DNA from 2 places in the Thauera aminoaromatica genome. Region 1 is predicted to be linked to the other one. Evidence: predicted binding sites of a transcription regulator. Region 1 holds the regulator's gene; the other holds the start of a gene.

Region 1 (10,782 bases):
CGTGGACGGCGAGGGAGTCGGCGATCTCTTGTGCGGTCTCGTGGATGTGCACATGGATCGGCAGGCCGAGTTCGTCCGCGAGGGTCTGCACCTGGTGGAAGCTGTCGTCCGAGACGGTGTAGGGCGCGTGCGGGGCGATCGAGAAGCCGAGCCGCGGGTGGCCCTGCCAGCGGTCGCGGGCGGCCAGGCCCTTGCGCAGGTAGTCCTCGGGGTCGCTCGCGTACGAGGTGGGGAATTCCAGCACGACCGCGCCGACCACCGCGCGCATGCCCGCGGCGGCGAAGGCTTCCGCCGCCGCCTCGGGGTGGAAGTACATGTCGCTGCAGGTGGTGATGCCGCCACGGATCATCTCGGCCGCGGCGAGCAGGGTGCCGTCGCGCACGAAGGCGGCGGAAACGTGACGGCTCTCGGCCGGCCAGATCGCCTCCTCCAGCCAGCGCATCAGCGGCAGGTCGTCGGCGATGCCGCGCAGCAGGCTCATCGCGGCGTGGGTGTGCAGGTTCACCAGGCCGGGGATCAGCAGGTGCCGCGGCAGCTCGACCACCTCGTCCGCGACGTAGCGCGTGCGCGCCTCGTCCTGGCCGAGGAGATCGACGATGCGTCCGCCGCGGATCGCCACCGCGTGGTCGGCGAGCACAGCGTCGCGCGGTTCGACGGGGACGATCCAGCGGGCGTTGATCAGCAGGTCTACGGCTTCGCTCAAGGCGGCTCCTGGCGGGCAGTTGCGGGGAGAGCCTCATTCAAGCATGCGCGGCCCGGGCGGACAATCCCGCGCGTCGCTGCGGGTGTGGAGGCGCACGCCGGCACCGGATCGTGCAACAATCGCGCCGAAGCCCGCCGGCCGCGCGGGCGCCCCCGCCCTGCAAGACAGCATGAACCGGATTCCCGAACGCATCGGCAAGTACAGGATCATCAAGGAGATCGGCCGCGGCGCGACCGCGGTGGTCTATCTCGCCGAGACCCCGGACTACCCCGAGCCGGTGGCGCTCAAGCACGTGCGCTTCGACGACAAGGCGCGCGACGAGGCGAAGTGGAACCGCCGCCTGATCAAGCTGCTGAAGGCCGAGCGCGTGGTGTCGGGCCGCCTCGACCACCCCAACATCATCCGTATCCACGATGCCTCGATCGAGCCCGACGAGGCCTACGTGGTGATGGAGTACTTCCCGGGCGGCTCGCTGGAGCGCTACTGCAGCTTCCAGAACCTGCTGCCCATCCATCGCACGATCGGGATCGTGTTCAAGTGCTGCATGGCGCTCGACCACGCTTACCGCCAGGGCATCGTGCACCGCGACATCAAGCCGGCGAACATCCTGGTCGACGAGCAGGACAACGTGAAGATCACCGACTTCGGCCTCGCGCTCAACATCAACAAGAAGCTCGACACCGACTCGACCTTCATCATGGGCGTAGGCTCCCCGGCCTACATGAGCCCGGAGCAGATCAAGGGCTATCCGCTCAACCAGAAGACCGACCTGTATTCGCTCGGCGTGCTGCTGTTCCACATGCTGACCGGGCGGCTGCCCTTCCGCGCGAGCAATCCGGCGCAGCTCGTCTATAAGATCATCAACGCCGATCCGCCCTCGGTCTCGCAGCTCAACCCGGACGTGCCCGAGCAGATGGACGCGGTAATCCGCAAGGCGCTCGAGAAGGACCTCTATTCGCGCTACCGCAACGGCGCGGAGTTCGCCAAGGACCTCGCCGCGGTCCGCTACCAGATCCTCGACGAAGGTCACGTGCACCACGACGCCGAGCGCTTCGCGCGCCTGCGCAAACTGGCCTTCTTCACCGAGTTCGAGGACGTGGATCTGTGGGAGGTGATGCGGATCTGCGCCTGGCGCAAGGTCGGCAGCGACCTCGGCCTGATGCGCGAGGGCGACCTCGATCAGCGCTTCGGGATCGTGCTCGAGGGCAAGGTCGAGCTCTCCATCGGCGGGCGGCGGGTGCTGGAGGTGGGGCCGGGCGAGGTTTTCGGCGAGCAGGCCTGGCTCGACCAGCTCGAGCACAAGCAGCTGCTGAGCGCGGTGTCGCTCGACGAGCTCAGCTATCTCGAAGTCAACCCCGCCGCGCTCGCGCTTGCGAGCGAGGAAGTGCTGGAGCGCTTCCGTCGCCAGCTTGGCACCGTCGCCGTGCGCCGGCTTGCGGCGGTGTCGCGCCAGGCGGCCGAGCACGCCCCCGCGGCGGTGCGTGCGGTGCGCGCGGCGCCGGTCGTGCACGACCTGCAGATCGTCGACTACTGAATGAATTGCGGGTGGAGTCCGCCCGCACCCGCCTGAATCCCTCCGAGCCGGGCTGTTTCGGCCAGTCTGTGCGGGCGGGCATCGCGGCTACTGCCCGGCGCCGAGCGTGCGTGCGCGCTCGAGTGCGGCGCTGCGCGCGGCGGCGTCCGGCGCGGCGATCTCCAGCCAGTTGCCCAGGTGCTTGCGCACCAGCGCGGCCAGCGCCTTGATCCAGGCGTCGCGCTCGTTCAGGCAGGGGATGTAGTGGAAGGCCTGGCCGCCCTTCTCCAGGAAGGCTTCCTTGCACTCGAGCGCGATCTCCTCCAGCGTCTCCAGGCAGTCCGCGACGAAGCCCGGGCACATCACGTCGACGCGGCGCACGCCCTCGGCGGCGAGCTGTTCCAGGGTGGGCTGGGTGTAGGGCTTGAGCCATTCTGCCTTGCCGAAGCGCGACTGGAACGTGACCAGTACGCGCTCGCGTGCCACGCCGAGGCCTTCGGCGACGAGGCGGCCGGTCTTGTGGCACTCGCAGTGATAGGGGTCGCCGAGATCGAGCGAGCGCCGCGGCACGCCGTGGAAGCTCAGCAGCAGGCGCTCGGGCTCGCCGTTGGCCGCCCAGTGCTCGCGCACGCTCTTCACCAGCGCATCGATGTAGCCAGGGTCGTCGTGGAAATTGCGCACGAAGCGCATCTCGGGCTGGTTGCGCCAGCGCGCCAGGCTGCGGCCGACCTCGTCGACCACGGTGGCGGTGGTGCTCGCGGAATACTGCGGGTACATCGGCACCACCAGGATGCGGGTGCAGCCGCGCGCGCGCATCGCGTCCAGGGTGTCGCCGATCGCGGGTGCGCCGTAGCGCATCGCGTAATCGATGTCGAGCCCGTCGTAGCCGTCCTTGGCGAGATAGCCGGCGAGCAGCTTGGTCTGACGTACGGTGTGCACCAGCAGCGGTGAGCCCTCGTCGGTCCAGATGCTGGCGTATTTCTGTGCCGAGGCCTTGGGCCGCGTGTTGAGGATGATGCCGTTGAGGATCGGCCACCACACCAGGCGCGGGATCTCGACCACGCGCGGGTCGGAAAGGAACTGCTTGAGGTAGGGACGCAGCGCGGCGGCGGTGGGGGCGGCGGGGGTGCCCAGGTTGACCAGCAGCACGCCGGTGCGCGGCGTGCTGTCGTGACGGTGGATCGGTTCGGGCCGGTAACGGGGCATCGTGGTCCTCGGGTGGGGGCGTGCGCACGGCAAGGCAGGCGCACGCCGGAATCAGTGCTTGGAGGAGAGGGCGTTCGAGAGCAGCCGGGCGGTGATGTCGACGATCGGGATCACGCGGTCGTAGGCCATGCGGGTGGGGCCGATGACACCGAGCGAGCCGACCACCTGGCCGTCGACCTCGTAGGGCGCGGTGATCACGCTGCAGCCGTCGAGCGGGGCGAGGCCGGATTCGCCACCGATGAAGATCTGCACGCCCTCGGCGCGGTTGGACAGGTCGAGCAGCTGGAGCAGGCCGGTGCGCTGCTCGAAGAGCCTGAAGAGCTCGCGCAGCTGCGACATGTTGCTCGACAGGTCCTCGACGTCGAGCAGCTTGGTTTCGCCCGAAAGTACGTAGCTCGCCGCGTTGTCTTCGGCGGCTTCCGAGCCGGCGTCGACGGTCGCGGTCATCAGTTCGCTCATGTCGCTGCGCAGCTGGCGCAGCTCGTCGCCGAGGCGGCGGCGGATCTCCTCGAAGGACAGGCCGGCGAAGTGCTCGTTGAGGTAGGCGGCAGCGCCGTTTAGCTCGGTCGGCGTGTAGGCGCGCCGGGTGATCAGCAGGCGGTTCTGCACGTCGCCGCCGGTGGTGACGATGATCAGCAGGATGCGATTTTCGGCCAGGCTGATGAACTCGAACTGGCGGATGCGCACCGCGTCCTTGCGCGGTGCCACCACCACGCCGGCGAACTGGGTGAGTTCGGAGAGCAGGTGCGAGGCCGAGCTGATCAGGCGCTGCGGCTGGTTGGGCAGCAGCTGGCCTTCGAGGGCGCGCACGCGGGCGTTCTCGAGCGGCTGCACGGTGAGCAGCGAGTCGACAAAGAAACGATAGCCGAGCGCGGTCGGGATGCGGCCTGCCGAGGTGTGCGGGCTGGCGATGAAGCCCATCTCCTCGAGGTCGCTCATCACGTTGCGCACCGTCGCCGGCGACAGCTCCAGACCGGAATAGCGCGACAGCGCGCGCGAGCCGACCGGCTGGCCGTCCGCGATGTGGCGTTCGATCAGGGTCTTGAGGAGGATCTGGGAGCGTGCGTCGAGCGGATTCATGGCTGCCTGGAGTCGAGAGGCCGATTCTATTGAAGCACGCCCGCGCTGGCCACTGCGGGCCACCGCGCGCGGGCGCGGCGGTGTCAAGCGCGGGGACGATTGTGGTTTAATCGGCGCCCATGAGCACGCCATTCCGCACGCTTGCCCTCATCGGCAAATATCAGAGCCCCGACGTGGCCGAGTCGGTGCTGTCGATCGCCCGCTTCCTGCGCGATCGCGGCCTTGCGGTGTTGATCGAGCAGGGCACCGCGAGTTCCATCGGCGGCGCCCACGACTTCCCGGTGGCAAGCTACGAGCATATCGGCGCGAGCGCCGACCTCGCGGTGGTGATCGGCGGCGACGGCACCATGCTGCACACCGCGCGCCGGCTGATCGAGCACGGCGTCCCGCTGGTGGGCGTCAACCTCGGCCGCCTCGGCTTCCTCACGGACATCGCGCGCAGCTCGGCCACCGAGCGCCTCGCCGAGATCCTCGACGGCGCCTTCACCGCCGAGGACCGTTTCATGCTCGACGTCGAGGTGCTGCGCGGCGGCGCACGCGTGTTCCACACGCTCGCCCTCAACGACGTGGTGGTGAACAAGGGCGAGCTCGGGCGCATGATCGAGTTCGAGCTGTCGATCGACGAGGAGTTCGTCTACACCCAGCGCTCGGACGGCATGATCGTATCCACCCCCACCGGCTCGACCGCCTACGCGCTGTCGGCCAACGGCCCGATCCTGCACCCGAGCGTGGGCGGGATCGCGCTGGTGCCGCTGTGCCCGCACGCGCTCACCGCACGCCCGATCACGCTGCCCGACTCCTGCCGCATCGACATCGTGCTGCTGCCGCCGCACGACGCCCGGGTGCACTTCGATGGCCAGACCCGTTTCGACCTGCGCGCGGGCGACTGCGTGCGCATGACACGCTCGAGCCGCAGCTTGCGCCTGCTGCATCCCGAGGGCTATTCCTACTTCGCGATGCTGCGCCAGAAGCTGCACTGGAGCGCGGCGCCGAGGGTGTGAGCGCACCCGCCGCCCGATCTCCGCGCCGCCACTCCTCAGGCCCCGTCGTCCCGTCCCAACCCCACCCGCGACCGCCGCTGCCATGCTCCGCCGCCTGACCATCCGTGACTTCGTCATCGTCGATCGCCTCGACCTCGAATTCGCCGCCGGCTTCGGTGCGCTGACCGGGGAGACCGGCGCCGGCAAGTCGATCCTGCTCGATGCGCTCGGGCTCGCGCTCGGCGGGCGCGGCGAGGCAGCCATGGTGCGCAGCGGCCGCGAGCGCGCCGACGTGGCCGCCGAATTCGACCTGCCCGCCGGCGAGGGACTCGCTGCCTGGCTCGTCGAGCAGGAACTGCCCGCCGACGAGGGCATGCTGATCCTGCGCCGCACGATCGATATGGGCGGCCGCAGCCGCGCGTGGATCAACGGCGTGGCGGCCACGCTCGCTCAGCTGCGCGCCGCCGGCGAGTGGCTGGCCGACATCCATGGTCAGCACGCCCACCACGCGTTGCTGCGCACCGACGCGCAGCGTGCCCTGCTCGACGCCCAGGCGGGCGCGGGGGCGCTGGTCGCCGAGGTGGCCGCGCGCCACCGCGAGTGGCAGCGCCTGCTGCGCCTGCAGCGCGAAGCGGAGGCCGACTCGGCGAGCTCGGCGCGCGAGCGCGAGCTGCTCGCCTGGCAGCTGCGCGAGCTCGAGCAGGTCGGCTTCGACATCGAGGAATGGGCGGAGATCAATGCCGAGCACGCTCGCCTGGCCCACGCCGCGAGCCTGATCGAGGGGGCGGAGGCGGCGGTGGTGGCGCTCGGCGAGGGTGAACTTGCGGTGTGCTCCGTGCTGGGCCGCCTCGACGGCCGCATCGCCGCGCTGGCCGACTTCGACGCCGGGCTGGCGGATGTGCGCGAACTGATCTCCGCCGCCGCCATCCAGGCCGACGAGGCCCTGCACGCCCTGCGCCGCTATCGTGACCGGCTCGACCTCGATCCGGGACGTCTCGCCGAGCTCGAGCGCCGCATCGCCGCGGTCATGGAGGCGGCGCGCAAGTATCGCGTCCAGCCCGAGGAGCTGCCCGCGCTCGCGCAGCAGTGGCGCGAGCGCCTGGACACATTGGAAGCGACCGCCGATCCGGCGCGCCTTGCCGCGGCGGCGCAGGCGGCGCGGGCCGCCTTCGAGTCCGTCGCGGCCGAGCTCACCGCGGCGCGCCTCCCCGCCGCGCGCCGGCTGTCGGAGGAGATCGCCGCCGCGATGCAGGACCTGGCGATGGCGGGTGGCCGCTTCGAGGTCGCGCTCACACCTTGCGCACCCTCCGCGGCAGGCGTCGAGGAGGTGGAGTTCCGTGTTGCCGCGAATGCCGGCCAGCCGCTGCGCAGCCTCGCCAAGGTGGCTTCCGGCGGCGAACTGTCGCGCATCGGGCTGGCCATCCAGGTCATCACCAGCCGCGACAGCGCGGTGCCCACGCTGATCTTCGACGAAGTGGACGTGGGCATCGGCGGTCGCGTCGCCGAGATCGTCGGCAAGCTGCTCGCCCGCCTCGGGCAGGATCGCCAGGTGCTTTGCGTCACCCACCTGCCCCAGGTGGCGGCCTGCGCGGACTGGCAGTGGCGCATCGCCAAGCGCGAGCAGGGCGGCGAGACGCTGAGCGAGGTCGCGCCGCTCGACGACGCGGCGCGGGTGGAGGAGGTCGCGCGCATGCTCGGCGGCGTGAATATCACCGCGACCACCCGCGAACACGCGGCCGAGATGCTCGGCCGGCGCTGATTTCCGCGTCGTCCGCGCGCCCTCGGCGCTGGCGCGCATCCGTCGCGATGCCTCGGTCCGGCGCGGCTTCAGTCCTTCTCGCGCCCGAGGTTGGGGCAGTTTTCGCGCTGGCAGTCGGCGTAGATGTAGAGCGCGTGCTCGCGGATCGCGAAGCCGCGTTCGAGCGCGATCTGGTTCTGCCGACGTTCGATCTCGGCGTCGAAGAACTCCTCGACCTTGCCGCACTGCATGCACACCAGATGGTCGTGATGGCCGCCTTCGGCGAGTTCGAACACCGCCTTGCCCGACTCGAAGTAGTGGCGCTCGAGCAGTCCGGCCTGCTCGAACTGCGTCAGTACGCGGTAGACCGTGGCCAAGCCGATGTCCATGCCTTCGTTCATCAACGTGCGGTATACATCCTCCGCGGTCAGGTGGCGCTGCTCCGAGCTCTGGAAGAGGTCGAGGATCTTCAGGCGGGGGTAGGTCGCCTTCAGGCCGATGCTTTTCAGGTTCCTGGAGTTGTCGGACATGGGCTCTGGATGAGGTTGACTTGCGGGAGATCGGGTTGCGGGAGCCTGCGAAGGCCGTTTGGCCGACCGTTGTCCAGGGACTCGCGGGAGGTCGATGCCAGCCCGTTACGGTGTGCGCCGCAGCAGGCAGGAGCCCCCGCGGGCAGTCTCCGGCAATGGCGGTCGAGCGCCGTCGATCGCGGCTATGTTATATTTTTTGCCCCTAACTGAGAACTGCGACCCCGGTCGCATCCCGGCGCCCACTCTCCCATGCGTTCCCTCCTCGCTGCGCTCATCGTCTCTTCCGGCCTGCTTGCAGGCTGCTCCTTCGACTCCGTTGTCGGCCTGGTCGACCCCTACCGGATCGACATCCGCCAAGGCAATTACGTCGACCAGGAGATGGTCGCGCAGCTTCGCCGCGGCATGACCCGCGACCAGGTGCGCTACGTGCTCGGCTCCCCCCTGGTGGTCGACATGTTCCGCAAGGACCGCTGGGACTACGTCTATCGCTTCCGCCCGGGCAGTGGCGAGGCGCAGCAGCGCGTGATCTCGCTGTTCTTCACGGGCGACGTGCTCGACCGCATCGAGGGCGACGTCGCTGCCGCCTCGGGTACGCCCGCCGCGGCGGCGCAGGAGCGCTCGCGCGTGGTCGAGATCCCCCCCGCCAGCGCGCGCTGAGGCGGCGCCCGGGTTCATCCCGGGTCGGTCGTCCGCGCCGGCCCATTGATGCAGGAAAACAATCCGATGTCCCAGATTCGAGTCGCGATCGCCGGTGCCTCCGGGCGCATGGGCAGAATGCTGATCGAGGCCGCGCTGAAGGAGGAGGGTGTCGTGCTCGCCGCCGCCTTCGATCGCAGCGACACCCCCTTCATCGGTCGCGATGCCGGCGAGATGGCCGGCGTGGCCACCGGCGTGCTCATCACCGACGATGCCGCCGCCGCGATCGGCGCGGCCGATTGCGTGATCGACTTCACCCGACCCGAGGGCACGCTCGCGCACCTCGCGCTCGCGCGTGCCGCCGGCAAGGCGATGGTGATCGGCACGACCGGTTTCGATGCCGCCGGCAAGACCGCGATCGCCGCCGCTGCCGAGCACGTTCCCGTGGTCTTCGCGCCCAACATGGCGGTGGGCGTGAACGCGGTGTTCCGCTTGCTCGAGGTCGCCGCGCGCATCCTCTCCGAGGGCTACGACGTCGAGGTCATCGAGGCCCACCACCGCTTCAAGGTCGATGCCCCCTCCGGCACGGCGCTGCGCATGGGCGAGGTCGTCGCACGCGAGCTTGGACGCGACCTCGAGACCTGCGCTGTCTATGGCCGCGAGGGCCACACCGGCGAGCGCAGCGCCGAGACCATCGGCTTTTCGACGATCCGTGGCGGCGATGTGGTGGGTGACCACACGGTGCTGTTCGCCGGCATCGGCGAGCGCATCGAGATCACCCACAAGTCGGGCAGCCGCATGCCCTATGCGCTCGGCTCGATGCGGGCGGCGCGCTTTCTCGCCGGTCGTGCGAAGGGGCTCTACGACATGCAGGACGTGCTCGGCCTGCGCTGAGGCCTGCCATGAGCGGCGCGGCCGAATCGCGCGGGAGTCCTCCCGATCCCGGTTCCGTCGAGGCGGAGCTCTCCCGCCTGCGCGCCGAGCGCGATGCGGCGCTGCGCAGCTTGGCGCGCGCGCGCCGGCACCTCGACCTGGTGTCGGCGAATGCGGGTGCCGGCGTGTGGTACATGGACCTGCGTGGCGGCTCGATCCGGCTCGACGAACGCTGGCGCAGGCTGCTCGGTTACGACGGCGGGGATGCGGGCGACTGGATGGCGCTAGTGGACGACGAGGGTAGGGCGGCGCTGCAGCAGGCGCTGCGCGCCCACCTCGGCGGAGAAGCGGCCGAGCTGCGCGCGGAGATCCGCATTCGCGCGCAGGACGCGAGCTGGCACTGGCTCGAGGTGTGCGGCAACGCGAGCGGCCGCGGCGAGGACGGGCGCTGGGCGCGCGTCGAGGGCACCTACCGTGATGTCACCGAGCGCAAGCTGCGCGAGATCGAACTGCTCCAGGCCAAGGAGGCAGCCGAGGCGGCGAGCCGGGCCAAGGGCGACTTCCTCGCCAACATGAGCCACGAGATCCGCACGCCGATGAACGGCATCATCGGCATGACCGACCTGCTGCTCGACTCCACGATCGCGGGCGAGCAGCGCGAGTACCTGCAGACGGTCAAGTCCTCGGCCGAGGCCTTGCTGACCATCATCAACGACATCCTCGACTTCTCGCGCATCGAGGCTGGCCGCCTGAGCGTCGAGCAGATCGACTTCTCGTTGCACTCGGTGGTGTCGGAGACCTGTCGCGCGCTCGCGCTGCGTGCTTCGCAGAAGGGGCTGGAGCTCTACTATGACGTCGCGCCCGACGTGCCCTCGGTGCTGCGCGGCGACCCCACCCGGCTGCGCCAGATCCTGGTGAATCTCATCGGCAACGCGATCAAGTTCACCGAGCACGGCGAGGTCGAGGTGCGCGTGCGCTGCGTCCAGCGCAACGGCGGCGCGGCCAGCATCGAGTTCCTCGTGCGCGACACCGGCTGCGGCATCGCGCCCGACAAGCTCGAGGCGATCTTCGGTGCCTTCTCGCAGGCGGACAATTCGACCACGCGCAAGTACGGCGGCACGGGCCTCGGTCTGGCGATCTGCCGCCAGCTCACCGAGCTGATGGGGGGCCGGATCGGTGTCGATAGCGTGCCGGGTGCGGGCAGCCGCTTCGAGGTGACCCTGCCGCTGCGCGCGGTCGCCGACCCGACCCCGCTGCGCGTCGGCGCACTCGCCGGGACGCGGGTGCTGGTGGCGAGCGCGAACGCCGCCTTCGCCGATTTCCTGTGCGCGACCCTGCAGGAGGCCGCCCTGCGTGCCGAGGCGGCCTGCAGTGGCGTGGCGGTGGAGCAGGCGCTGGCGCGCGCCGCGGACGGCAGCGATCCCTTCGCGTTCCTGCTGATGGATGCGGACCTGCCGGAGCCGGGCGGCTTCGCGCTGGCGCAGCGCTTCGCCGCCGCGTGGCCGCGGCCGGACCGCATCATT
Region 2 (10,782 bases), 360 kb from region 1:
CGGAATCAGCACGCCCTGGCGGCCGTCGAGACCGCGCACCGCGCACAGGTCGAAGAAGCCCTCGATCTTCTCGTTGATCCCGCCTACCGGCTGCACGACGCCGAACTGGTTCACCGAACCGGTCACGGCGAGCGACTGCTTCACCGCCACGCCCGAGAGCGCCGAGAGCAGGGCCACCAGCTCGGCGAGCGAGGCGCTGTCGCCCTCGACGCCACCGTAGGACTGCTCGAACACCAGGCTCGCCTTGAGCGAGAGCGGCAGCATCCAGCCGAAGCGTGCGGCGAGGAAGGCGGACAGGATCAGCACGCCCTTGGAGTGGATCGGCCCGCCGAGCTTGACCTCGCGCTCGATGTCGATGACCTCGCCGGCGCCGGCGCGCACCGTGGCGGTGATGCGCTGCGGGTGGGCGAAGCTGTCTTCGCCGAGCGGCACCACCGCCAGGCCATTGACCTGGCCGACGTGGCTGCCCGCGGTGTCGATCAGCCACTGCCCGCGCAGGATCTGGTCGAGGTGGCCGAGGCGGATGCGTTCGTGGCGGCGCCGGTGGGCCGCGATCGCGGCGTCCACATGCTCGCACTCGATGCGCGCGGCGCCGGCGGCGAGGGCGAAGTGGGCCGCCTCGCGCAGGCGGTCGTCGAGCGGCTGGGTGCGCGCGCTCAGGCGCTCGGCGTCGGCGGCGAGGCGCGCCGCGTGCTCGATCAGGCGCGCCAGCGCCGGCGCCGACAAGGGCGGCAGGCCGGCGCGGCGCGCCAGGGTGGCGAGCAGGCAGGCGTAAGCGGCGGTGTTGTCCGCGGAGCGTTCGATCTCGCTCTCCATGTCGGCGTTGATGCGGAACAGCGCGGCGAACTCGGGATCGTAGCGGCCGAGCAGGTAGTAGGTCAGGCGATCGCCGATCAGCACCACCTTGAGCTCGAGCGGCATCGGCTCGGGCTCGAGCTGCACCGAGCCGGTCACCCCGATCAGCTCCGAGAGCGACTCGATGCGCAGGCGTGCGGATTTGAGCGCGCGCTTGAGCCCCTCCCAGGCGAAGGGCTGGGACAGCAGCTTGAGCGCATCGAGCACCAGGAAGCCGCCGTTGGCGCGGTGCAGGGCGCCGGCGCGGATCAGGGTGAAGTTGCTCACCAGGGTGCCCATGTGCACCAGGTGGTCGATGCGGCCGACCAGGTTCTGCAGCGTGGGGTGGTCTTCGTACACCATCGGTCGGGTGCCGTCGGCGGGGTTGGCGACGAGCAGGTTCACCAGATAGCGCTGCACGCTGATGCTGCCGGTGTAGGTCAGCGTCTCGCTGTCCTCGTCGGCGTGCGGCGTCGCGCGCAGCGACTCGCCGCTGGCGACGACGTCGGCGAGCACCGCGTCCAGATGCGCGCACACCTCGGGCAGGTCTGCGTGACGCGCCTTCAATTCGTCGACCATGTGGGTGACGGTGGCGCGGATCGCCTCGCGCCCGGCGTCGCGGATGCGGTTCTGCAGCTCGTGCCGCCAGCGCGGGAAATCGCCCATCAGGCGGTGCAGGCGCTCGTGCAGCGCGCGGATGTGCTCGCCGAGCTCGTGCTGGCGTGCCTCGGGCAGCTGCTCGAATTCTTCCTGCGTGAGCGTGCTGCCCTCGTCCTTCATCGGCAGGAAGGCGAAGCCGTGCGGGGTGCGCAGCAGCGCGACGCCGAGCTTCTGGGCCTCGTCGCCGAGGCTGCGCAAGGCGCTCTCCTCGCGCGTCTTGGCCTCCTCCTGCAGGGCCTCGATGCGGTTGCGGTGCTCCTCGCTCTCGAACACCGCGCCGATCGCCGGCACCAGCTCCTCGACGAAGCGGGCCAGATCGTCGCGCAGCGCCGGGCCGCGCCCGCAGGGCAGGCGCAGCAGCCGAGGCTGGGCGGCGTTGGCGAAGTTCCATGCGTAGCACCAGTCCGCGGGTGCATCGCCGCGGCCGCGCGTGTCCTCGAGCAGGCGGCGGACGAGCTCGTGGCGGCCGCTGCCGGGGTCGCCGAGCACGAAGAGGTTGTAGCCCTCGGCGCGGATGTCGAGGCCGAGCCGGATCGCGTCGACCGCGCGGCCGTGGAGGCGGGCGACGTCGAGCTCGGGCAGTTGGGCGGAGGTTTCGATGCCGAGCGCTGCCGGGTCGCAGCGAGTCGCCAGGCGCTCGACGGGCAAGGGGGCCGGCGGCGTGAGCGGAGCGGACATGGGCGCGCCTCCTGCGCTTGGGGTTCTTCTGCGAGTCATCTTAACCCCGGGGCGGGGCGGCGGACCAAGCGGGGAGGAATGCGCGGGGCGGGCACCGTGCGCCCACGGGAGGAGGGGGCACGAACGTGCGAGAGCCGCAGGCGCGAGGGAGACGACGCTGCTGCGGGCGAGGCCTCGTTTACCTCACCCGGAACGGCAGGTTCGCCGTCCCTGCCTTGCCCTCGCGGTCGCGCACGGTGATGAAGAGGCGGTAGGCGCCGGGCTGCGCCGGGGCGACGAAGCTCACGCTGGCGGCATCGGCGTGCAGCACGCGCACGTCGATGCGCGTGGGCGGGGTCTCGGCATCGCCGCCCTTGCGCAGGTCGGTGGCCTCGGCGTGCACGGCCCACTCGGCGGCGAGCGCGCTGCCGTCGTGGGCGACCGCGTCGATGCCGGCGGAGATCTCCGCGCCGGCGGCGAACTCGTCCGCGCCGATGCCGATGCCGCGGATGCGCGGTGCGGGCCGAGGCTGCGGCCGCCCCCAGGCGGCGGCGAGAGCGTCGCTCATCGCGGTGGGGCTACCGTCGGCGAGCAGCAGTCCGTGCCAGGTCGCGGTCTGTTCCTGCTTCGCGCCCCACAGGAAGGGGAAGACGCCGCGGATCTGCGCCTGCTGGTCGAGGAAGGCGAGGGCCTCGGTGAAGAAGCGCGCCTTCTCGGTGCTGGTGAGCTCGACCGGCGCGCCCCAGGGCTTGCGCCCGGCCTGCCACTGCCCGAGCGGGCCGAGCTCGGCGACCACCACCGGCTTGGCGATGCCGGCCGCGCGCAGGCGCTGCGGCAGGTCGAACACCGCACCGGCGTAGACGTTGATGCCGAGCAGCTCGACGTTGGGGCAGCAGCCGGCGAGTGCGCGGAAGGCGTCCATGCCGGTGTCGGCGACCACCATCATGGTGGGGTGGTCGGGGTCGAGCGCGCGGATGCGCGCGGCCAGCCGGTCGACCGCGCGCCACAGCGGCAGCGGGTCGGCGACCCCGGTCTCGATCTCGTTGCCCACGCCCCAGGCGAGCAGGGCAGGGTGCTTGCGGTGGCGGGCGACGAAGTCGAGCAGGGCGTCTTCCTGTGCGCGCATGGCGCGCGCGTCGGCGTAGTCGAAACCGTGGCGCGGGTGCTCCAGCCACAGCCCCATCACCACCTTCAGGCCGAGGCGGTGCGCCTCGTCGAGCACCCAGGCGTCGGACTGGCGGTACACGCGCACGACCTTGGCGCCGGCGGCGGCGAGGCGGGCGAGGCTGGCGCGGTCGCCCTCGAAGGCGGCGCCCTTCCATCGTGCGTCCATGGAGGCGGCGAGGGGGGGAGGTTGGCTTTGGGCGTGGAGGGGCGCCGCGGCGAGCGCCATCACGGCGCAGAAAAAAGTTAACAGGAAGCGCACTTGAAATCCTCTGGACCCGTCCCTATTATTAGCACTCGTTGGCGTCGAGTGCTAACAAGCCTCGATCGACGGGTGCAAGCCCGTCCATCGCCACAGCAGATCCTTTTCCTGCGGACTGGTTCCGCGTGTTTCATCAACCCAGACAGTTGAACCTCAGTTAGGAGAGAACTCGATGAAGATTCGTCCCCTGCATGATCGTGTGATCGTCAAGCGCCTCGAAGCCGAACGCAAGACCGCCAGCGGCATCGTGATCCCGGACAGCGCCGGCGAGAAGCCCGATCAGGGCGAAGTCCTCGCGGTCGGCAACGGCAAGATCCTCGACGACGGCAAGGTCCGTCCGATGGCCGTCAAGGTCGGTGACAAGGTGCTGTTCGGCAAGTACGCCGGCCAGACCGTGAAGGTCGAAGGCGACGAACTCCTCGTGATGCGCGAGGAAGACATCATGGGCGTGGTCGAGGCCTGAGCCTCCCCCGCACCGATCAACCCTAATCGAAACGATTCCGGAGTTCTGAAGAATGGCAGCTAAAGAAGTCAAGTTTGGTGATTCCGCCCGCGAGCGCATGGTCGCCGGCATCAACATCCTCGCCAACGCGGTCAAGGTGACCCTGGGCCCGAAGGGCCGCAACGTCGTGCTCGAGCGCTCGTTCGGCGCCCCGACCGTGACCAAGGACGGCGTCTCCGTCGCCAAGGAAATCGAGCTGAAGGACAAGTTCGAGAACATGGGCGCGCAGATGGTCAAGGAAGTCGCTTCCAAGACCTCGGACATCGCCGGTGACGGCACCACCACCGCGACCGTGCTGGCGCAGTCGATCGTGCGCGAAGGCATGAAGTTCGTCGCCGCCGGCATGAACCCGATGGACCTCAAGCGCGGCATCGACAAGGCCGTCGTCGCCACCATCGACGAGCTCAAGAAGCTGTCGAAGCCCTGCTCGACCAACAAGGAGATCGCCCAGGTCGGCTCGATCTCGGCCAACTCCGACAGCGACATCGGCGACATCATCGCCCGTGCGATGGACAAGGTCGGCAAGGAAGGCGTGATTACCGTCGAAGACGGCAAGTCGCTGCAGAACGAACTCGACGTGGTCGAGGGCATGCAGTTCGACCGCGGTTACCTGTCGCCCTACTTCATCAACAACCCGGACAAGCAGGTTGCCATCCTCGAGCAGCCCTTCGTCCTGCTCTTCGACAAGAAGATCTCCAACATCCGCGACCTCCTGCCGGTGCTCGAGCAGGTCGCCAAGTCGGGCCGTCCGCTGCTGATCATCGCCGAGGACGTCGAAGGCGAAGCGCTCGCCACCCTGGTGGTGAACAACATCCGCGGCATCCTCAAGACCTGCGCCGTCAAGGCCCCGGGCTTCGGCGACCGTCGCAAGGCCATGCTGGAAGACATCGCCATCCTGACCGGCGGCCAGGTCATCGCCGAAGAAGTCGGCCTGACCCTCGAGAAGGCCACCCTGGACGACCTCGGCCAGGCTGCCCGCATCGAAGTCGGCAAGGAAAACACCATCATCATCGACGGCGCCGGCCAGGCCGACCGCATCGAGGCGCGCGTCAAGCAGATCCGCGTGCAGATCGAGGAAGCCAGCTCCGACTACGACCGCGAGAAGCTGCAGGAACGCGTGGCCAAGCTGGCCGGCGGTGTTGCGGTGATCAAGGTCGGTGCCGCCACCGAAGTCGAGATGAAGGAGAAGAAGGCCCGCGTCGAGGACGCCCTGCACGCCACCCGCGCTGCGGTGGAAGAGGGCATCGTCCCCGGCGGCGGCGTCGCGCTGCTGCGTGCCCGCGCCGCGCTGGGCGAGCTCAAGGGCGACAACCACGACCAGGATGCCGGCATCAAGATCGTGCTGCGCGCCATGGAACAGCCCCTGCGCGAGATCGTCGCCAACGCCGGCGACGAGCCGAGCGTGGTGGTGAACAAGGTCGTCGAGGGCTCGGGCAACTACGGCTTCAACGCCGCCACCGGCGAGTACGGCGACATGGTCGAGATGGGCGTGCTGGATCCGACCAAGGTCACCCGCACCGCGCTGCAGAACGCCGCGTCCGTCGCCGGCCTGATGCTGACCACCGACTGCATGGTCGGCGAGCTGGCCGAGGACAAGCCGATGGGCGGCATGCCCGACATGGGCGGCATGGGTGGCATGGGCGGCATGGGCATGGGCATGTAACTGCCTGCCCGGGAAGGTCCGGTCCGCCGGACCTCCCGCCCGCTGCAAGCGAACAAGGCCTCGTCGAGGAATGCCCTCGGCGGGGCCTTTTTGCGTCCATCGGTTCCGGCACGGCGCGGGCCGTCCCGCGTCCAGCCGCCGGGGAGGCTGCCTGCGACTGCGCAAAGCGTGGGATAATTATTTAATTCGGGGAGTAAAAGTCGGTGGGGAGCGCCGCGGCCCAGATGGGCGGGCGCTCCCCGGAACGCCGCTGCGCGCAGCAGCCACGTCCCCGAAGACCGAGCAAAAGGAGAACAGCGGAAACATTCTCTGAATCTCCGCTTACAAGCAACTTACAGCCGGAATGCTATGCGTATCCTGTTGGCGGAAGACGATCCGGTGATCGCCGACGGCATCTGTCGCGCCCTGCGGCGCGGTGGTTGTGCAGTCGATCACGTGGCGGACGGCATGGAGGCGGATGCCGCGCTCGCGGGCCAGGGTTACGACCTGCTCATCCTCGACCTCGGCCTGCCGCGCATGAACGGCATCGAGGTGCTCAAGCGCCTGCGCGCGCGCAAGTCGGCTCAGCCGGTGCTGATCCTGACCGCGCAGGATGGCGTCGACGACCGCGTGCGCGGGCTCGATGCCGGTGCCGACGACTACCTCACCAAGCCTTTCGCCCTGCCCGAACTGGAAGCGCGCGTGCGTGCGCTTACCCGCCGCGGCACCGGCCAGCCGCGCTGCATCGAGATCGGTCAGCTGAGCTACGACCAGGCCGACCGCGTGGTCAAGATCGGCGGCCAGCTCGTCGAGCTGTCGGCGCGCGAGATCGGCCTGCTCGAGATCTTCCTGCTGCGTGTCGGCCGCCTGGTCAGCAAGGACCAGCTCGTTGACCACCTGTGCGGCTGGGGCGAGGAGGTGTCCAGCAACGCGATCGAGGTCTATGTCCATCGCCTGCGCAAGAAGCTCGAGGACAGCGGCGTGCGCATCGTGACCGTGCGCGGCCTGGGGTACTGCCTGGAAAACCCCGATGCTGCCCCTGCGGCGAAAGTCCAGGCCTGAGCGCGCGCCGCGCGGCGCAAACGCGCCGCGCAAGTCCGGGCCGCCGAACTCGCTGTTCGGCGAGATCCTCGACTGGATGCTCGCGCCGCTGCTGTTCCTGTGGCCGATCTCGATCATCGTCACCCACAACGTCGCCGACAGCATCGCCAACCAGCCCTACGATCTCGCACTCGCCGACGGCGTGCGCGCGCTCGCGCGCCTGGTCGAGGTCGAGGACGGCCAGGTGGTGGTGCGCTTTCCGGCGCCGCCGCGCGCGCTGTTCCGCGCCGACCAGGACGACGTCGTCTACTACCAGGTGGCCGACGTCAATGGCGTCACGGTCAGCGGCGACGCCGAGATCCCGCCCATGCCGACCTCGTCCGCAGTCGACGGCGAGGAGGTGCAGCTGCGCGATGCCATGATCCAGGGCGAGGAGGTGCGCATCGCTTGGCGCTTCGTGCGCCCCGACCCTGCGCAGGCCGATCGTTTCGTGCTCGTGCAGGTCGCCGAGACGCGCAACAAGCGCACCGACCTCGCCTCGCGCGTGGTCACCGGGGTGCTGCTGCCGCAGTTCGCCATCATCCCGCTCGCGGTGGTGCTGGTGTGGGTGGGCCTGAGCCGCGGCATCGCGCCGCTCAACCGGCTGCAGAGCCTGATCCGCCGTCGTCGCCCCACCGACCTGTCGCCGGTCGAGCCATCGAGCGTGCCCGAGGAGGTGCGTCCGCTCATCATCGCCTACAACGACATGATGGCGCGCCTGGAAGAGAACCTGCAGGCGCAGCAGCGCTTCATCGCCGACGCCGCGCACCAGATGCGCACGCCGCTGACCGGGCTCAAGATGCAGACCGACCTCGCCATGCACGAGACCGACCCCGACCAGCTACGCCAGTCGCTCACCCGCATCGCCGAGAGCACCGACCGCGCAGCCCACCTGATCAACCAGCTGCTCTCGCTCGCCCGCGCCGAGGCGAGCTTCGAGAAGCTCTACGCGGTGGAGACGGTGGACCTCGATGCGATCGTGCGCGAGGTGGCGCTGGAGCTCTATCCGCGCGCGCAGGCCAAGCGGATCGACCTCGGTGTCGAGGCGGGCGACACGGCCCTGCGCGTGGAGGGCAACCCGGTGCTGCTGCGCGAGATGCTGAAGAATCTGGTCGACAACGCGATCAAGTACACCCCGCGCGGTGGCAGCGTCACCGCGCGCACGCGCTACGCCGGCTCACCGGTGTTCGAGGTCGAGGACAACGGTCCCGGCATCCCCGAGGCCGACCGCGAGCGCGTCTTCGAGCGCTTCTACCGCGTGCTCGGCAGCGGCGTCGATGGCTCCGGCCTCGGCCTGCCGATCGTGCGCGAGATTGCCGAGCTGCACCGCGGCACCGTCACCCTGGACGCCGGCCCGGGCGGACGCGGCACGCTCGCCCGCGTGGTCTTCCCGCGCAGCCACCTGCAGCCACCGCGGCAGGTGCAGGGCGATCACGACGCCCTGGGCTGAGCTTTTCGGGCATTTTCGCCAAACCCTTTGACAAAGGAAAAAGACTGGCTATAATGCGGACCTCGTTGGCCAGTTAGCTCAGTTGGTAGAGCAGCGGATTGAAAATCCGCGTGTCCGTGGTTCGATTCCGCGACTGGCCACCAGAATCCCGATGGGCCGACCGAGTGTCGGCCCATTTGCTTTGCGGCGTCAATTTGCGGCCAGAAGTCGCTGTTCCGGCTCAATTTTGGGGCGCAGGCGCGGTGTTATAATCCGGCTCGCTCCGTCCCACCCCCCTCCCGCATGCAACTCTTCGCCCTCGGCTTGAACCACCACACCGCGCCGCTCGTCATCCGCGAACGCGTCGCGTTCCAGCCCGAGCGCATGGGGCAGGCGCTGCACGATCTGGCCCATACGGATTCGGTGCGCGAGGCGGCGATCCTGTCGACCTGCAACCGCACCGAGCTCTATTTCGCCGCCGAGCAGCCCCAGCACGCGGCCGACTGGCTCGCTCGTTTCCACCGCCTCGCGCTCGCCGAGGTCTCGCCCTACCTGTATTCCTACCCGCAGCGCGACGCGATCCGCCATGTCTTCCGGGTGGCGAGCGGGCTCGACTCGATGGTGATCGGCGAGCCGCAGATCCTCGGCCAGGTCAAGGACGCCGCGCGCTACGCCGAAGAGGCGGGCACCCTGGGCGTGCTGTTGCACAAGCTGTTCCAGAACACCTTCGCGGTGGCCAAGGAGGTGCGCTCGACCACCGCGATCGGCGCCAACACGGTGTCGATGGCCGCCGCGGCCGTGCATCTGACCGAGCGCATCTTCGAGCGCGTTGCCGACCAGCACGTGCTCTTCATCGGCGCGGGCGAGATGATCGAGCTCTGTGCCGCCCACTTCGGCGGCGCTCGGCCCAAATCCATGGCGGTGGCTAACCGTACCGAGGAGCGTGCCAGGGCCCTGGCGGACCGCTTCGGCGCCACCACCATGCGCATCGATCAGATTGGCGAGGCGCTGCCGCGTTTCGACGTCGTCGTGTCCTGTACGGCTGCGCCGCTGCCCATCGTCGGCTTGGGCATGGTCGAGCGCGCGGTCAAGGCGCGCCGCCATCGCCCGATGGTGATGGTCGATCTGGCCGTGCCGCGCGACATCGAGCCCGAGATCGCCGAACTCGACGACATCTTCCTGTACACCGTGGATGATCTCGCCCAGGTGGTGGAGGCCGGCATGGAGTCGCGCCAGCAGGCGGTGATCGAGGCCGAGCAGATCATCGCCAGCCGGGTTGATGGCTTCCTGCACTGGATGTCGGCGCGCGAGACGGTGCCGGTGATCCGTTCGCTGCGCGAGCACGCCGAGAGCCTGCGCCAGGCCGAGCTCGAGCGCGCCGTGCGCCTGCTCGCCAAGGGCGAGGACCCGCAGCGCGTGCTCGAGGCGCTGTCGCACGGCCTCACCAACAAGCTGATGCACGGCCCCACCCGCTTCCTGAACCAGGCCGAGGGCGAGCACAAGGTCGAAGCCGGCCGCGTGGTGCGCGAGCTCTTCAACCTGTCCCGCGATTCCCACTAGCCGCACGGCTCCGCAGGCCGCCGCCCGCCGGCGGCGTGTGCGCCTCCTTCCTCCGTCATGAAGCAGAGCATCCGCGACAAACTCGAACACCTCGCAAACCGGCTCGAAGAGCTCGACCGCACGCTCGCCTCCGAGGAGGGCGCGCGCGACATGAACGCCTTCCGCGAGCTCTCGCGCGAGCGCGCCGAGATCGAGCCGGTGGTGGCGCTGTACCGCGAGCATCGCCTGGCCGAGGCCGACTGCGCGACCGCGCGCGAGCTGCTCGCCGACCCCGAGATGCGTGAGCTCGGCGAACTCGAGCTTGCCGAGGGCGAGGCGCGCATCGAAGCGCTGGAGGCCGAGCTGCAGCGCGCGCTGCTGCCGCGCGATCCCAACGACGCGCGCAACCTGTTCCTCGAGATCCGCGCCGGCACCGGCGGCGACGAGGCGGCGCTGTTCGCCGGCGACCTCCTGCGCATGTACACCCGCTACGCCGAACGCCAGCGCTGGAAGGTGGAGATCGTGTCGGCGAGCGAATCCGACCTCGGCGGCTACAAGGAGGTCATCGCCCGCGTGGTCGGCAACGGCGCCTATTCGAAGCTCAAGTTCGAATCCGGCGGCCACCGCGTGCAGCGTGTCCCGGTGACCGAGACCCAAGGGCGCATCCACACCTCCGCCTGCACGGTCGCCGTGCTGCCCGAGGCCGACGAGGTCGAGGCGGTGGACATCAACCCCGCCGACCTGCGCATCGACACCTTCCGCGCCTCGGGCGCGGGCGGGCAGCACATCAACAAGACGGACTCCGCGGTGCGCATCACGCACATTCCCACCGGCATCGTCGTCGAGTGCCAGGACGATCGCTCGCAGCACCGCAACAAGGCGCAGGCCATGGCGGTGCTCGCCGCGCGCCTGTACGACGCCAGGGTGCGCGCGCAACAGAGCGCCGAGGCCGCGCAGCGCAAGAGCCTGGTCGGCAGCGGCGACCGCTCCGAGCGCATCCGCACCTACAACTT

What was found. Region 1 encodes HrcA, which represses chaperone genes, less so after heat shock. Its sites were predicted from a motif close to TNTTAGCACTCNNNGNCNNNGAGTGCTAANA; they were not measured.
Region 2: groES (co-chaperone GroES) is a predicted target of HrcA. The motif match lies at 3,604-3,634, and genes of this name have one in related genera.

Annotation. Positions count from the first base shown of each region.
Region 1 covers NC_011662.2:1,938,396-1,949,177, forward strand. The annotation lists gene TMZ1T_RS08500 (TRZ/ATZ family hydrolase) at 1-703, opposite strand, end outside; gene TMZ1T_RS08505 (serine/threonine protein kinase) at 873-2,237, shown strand; gene hemH (ferrochelatase) at 2,325-3,422, opposite strand; gene hrcA (heat-inducible transcriptional repressor HrcA) at 3,474-4,502, opposite strand; gene TMZ1T_RS08520 (NAD kinase) at 4,622-5,503, shown strand; gene recN (DNA repair protein RecN) at 5,586-7,241, shown strand; gene fur (ferric iron uptake transcriptional regulator) at 7,310-7,750, opposite strand; gene TMZ1T_RS08535 (outer membrane protein assembly factor BamE) at 8,000-8,407, shown strand; gene dapB (4-hydroxy-tetrahydrodipicolinate reductase) at 8,474-9,280, shown strand; gene TMZ1T_RS08545 (response regulator) at 9,289-10,782, shown strand, end outside.
Region 2 covers NC_011662.2:1,578,005-1,588,786, forward strand. The annotation lists gene TMZ1T_RS06965 (Lon protease family protein) at 1-2,172, opposite strand, end outside; gene TMZ1T_RS06970 (glycoside hydrolase family 2 TIM barrel-domain containing protein) at 2,351-3,484, opposite strand; gene groES (co-chaperone GroES) at 3,750-4,040, shown strand; gene groL (chaperonin GroEL) at 4,093-5,742, shown strand; gene TMZ1T_RS06985 (response regulator transcription factor) at 6,091-6,783, shown strand; gene TMZ1T_RS06990 (sensor histidine kinase) at 6,752-8,251, shown strand; tRNA gene TMZ1T_RS06995 (tRNA-Phe) at 8,319-8,394, shown strand; gene hemA (glutamyl-tRNA reductase) at 8,534-9,790, shown strand; gene prfA (peptide chain release factor 1) at 9,848-10,782, shown strand, end outside.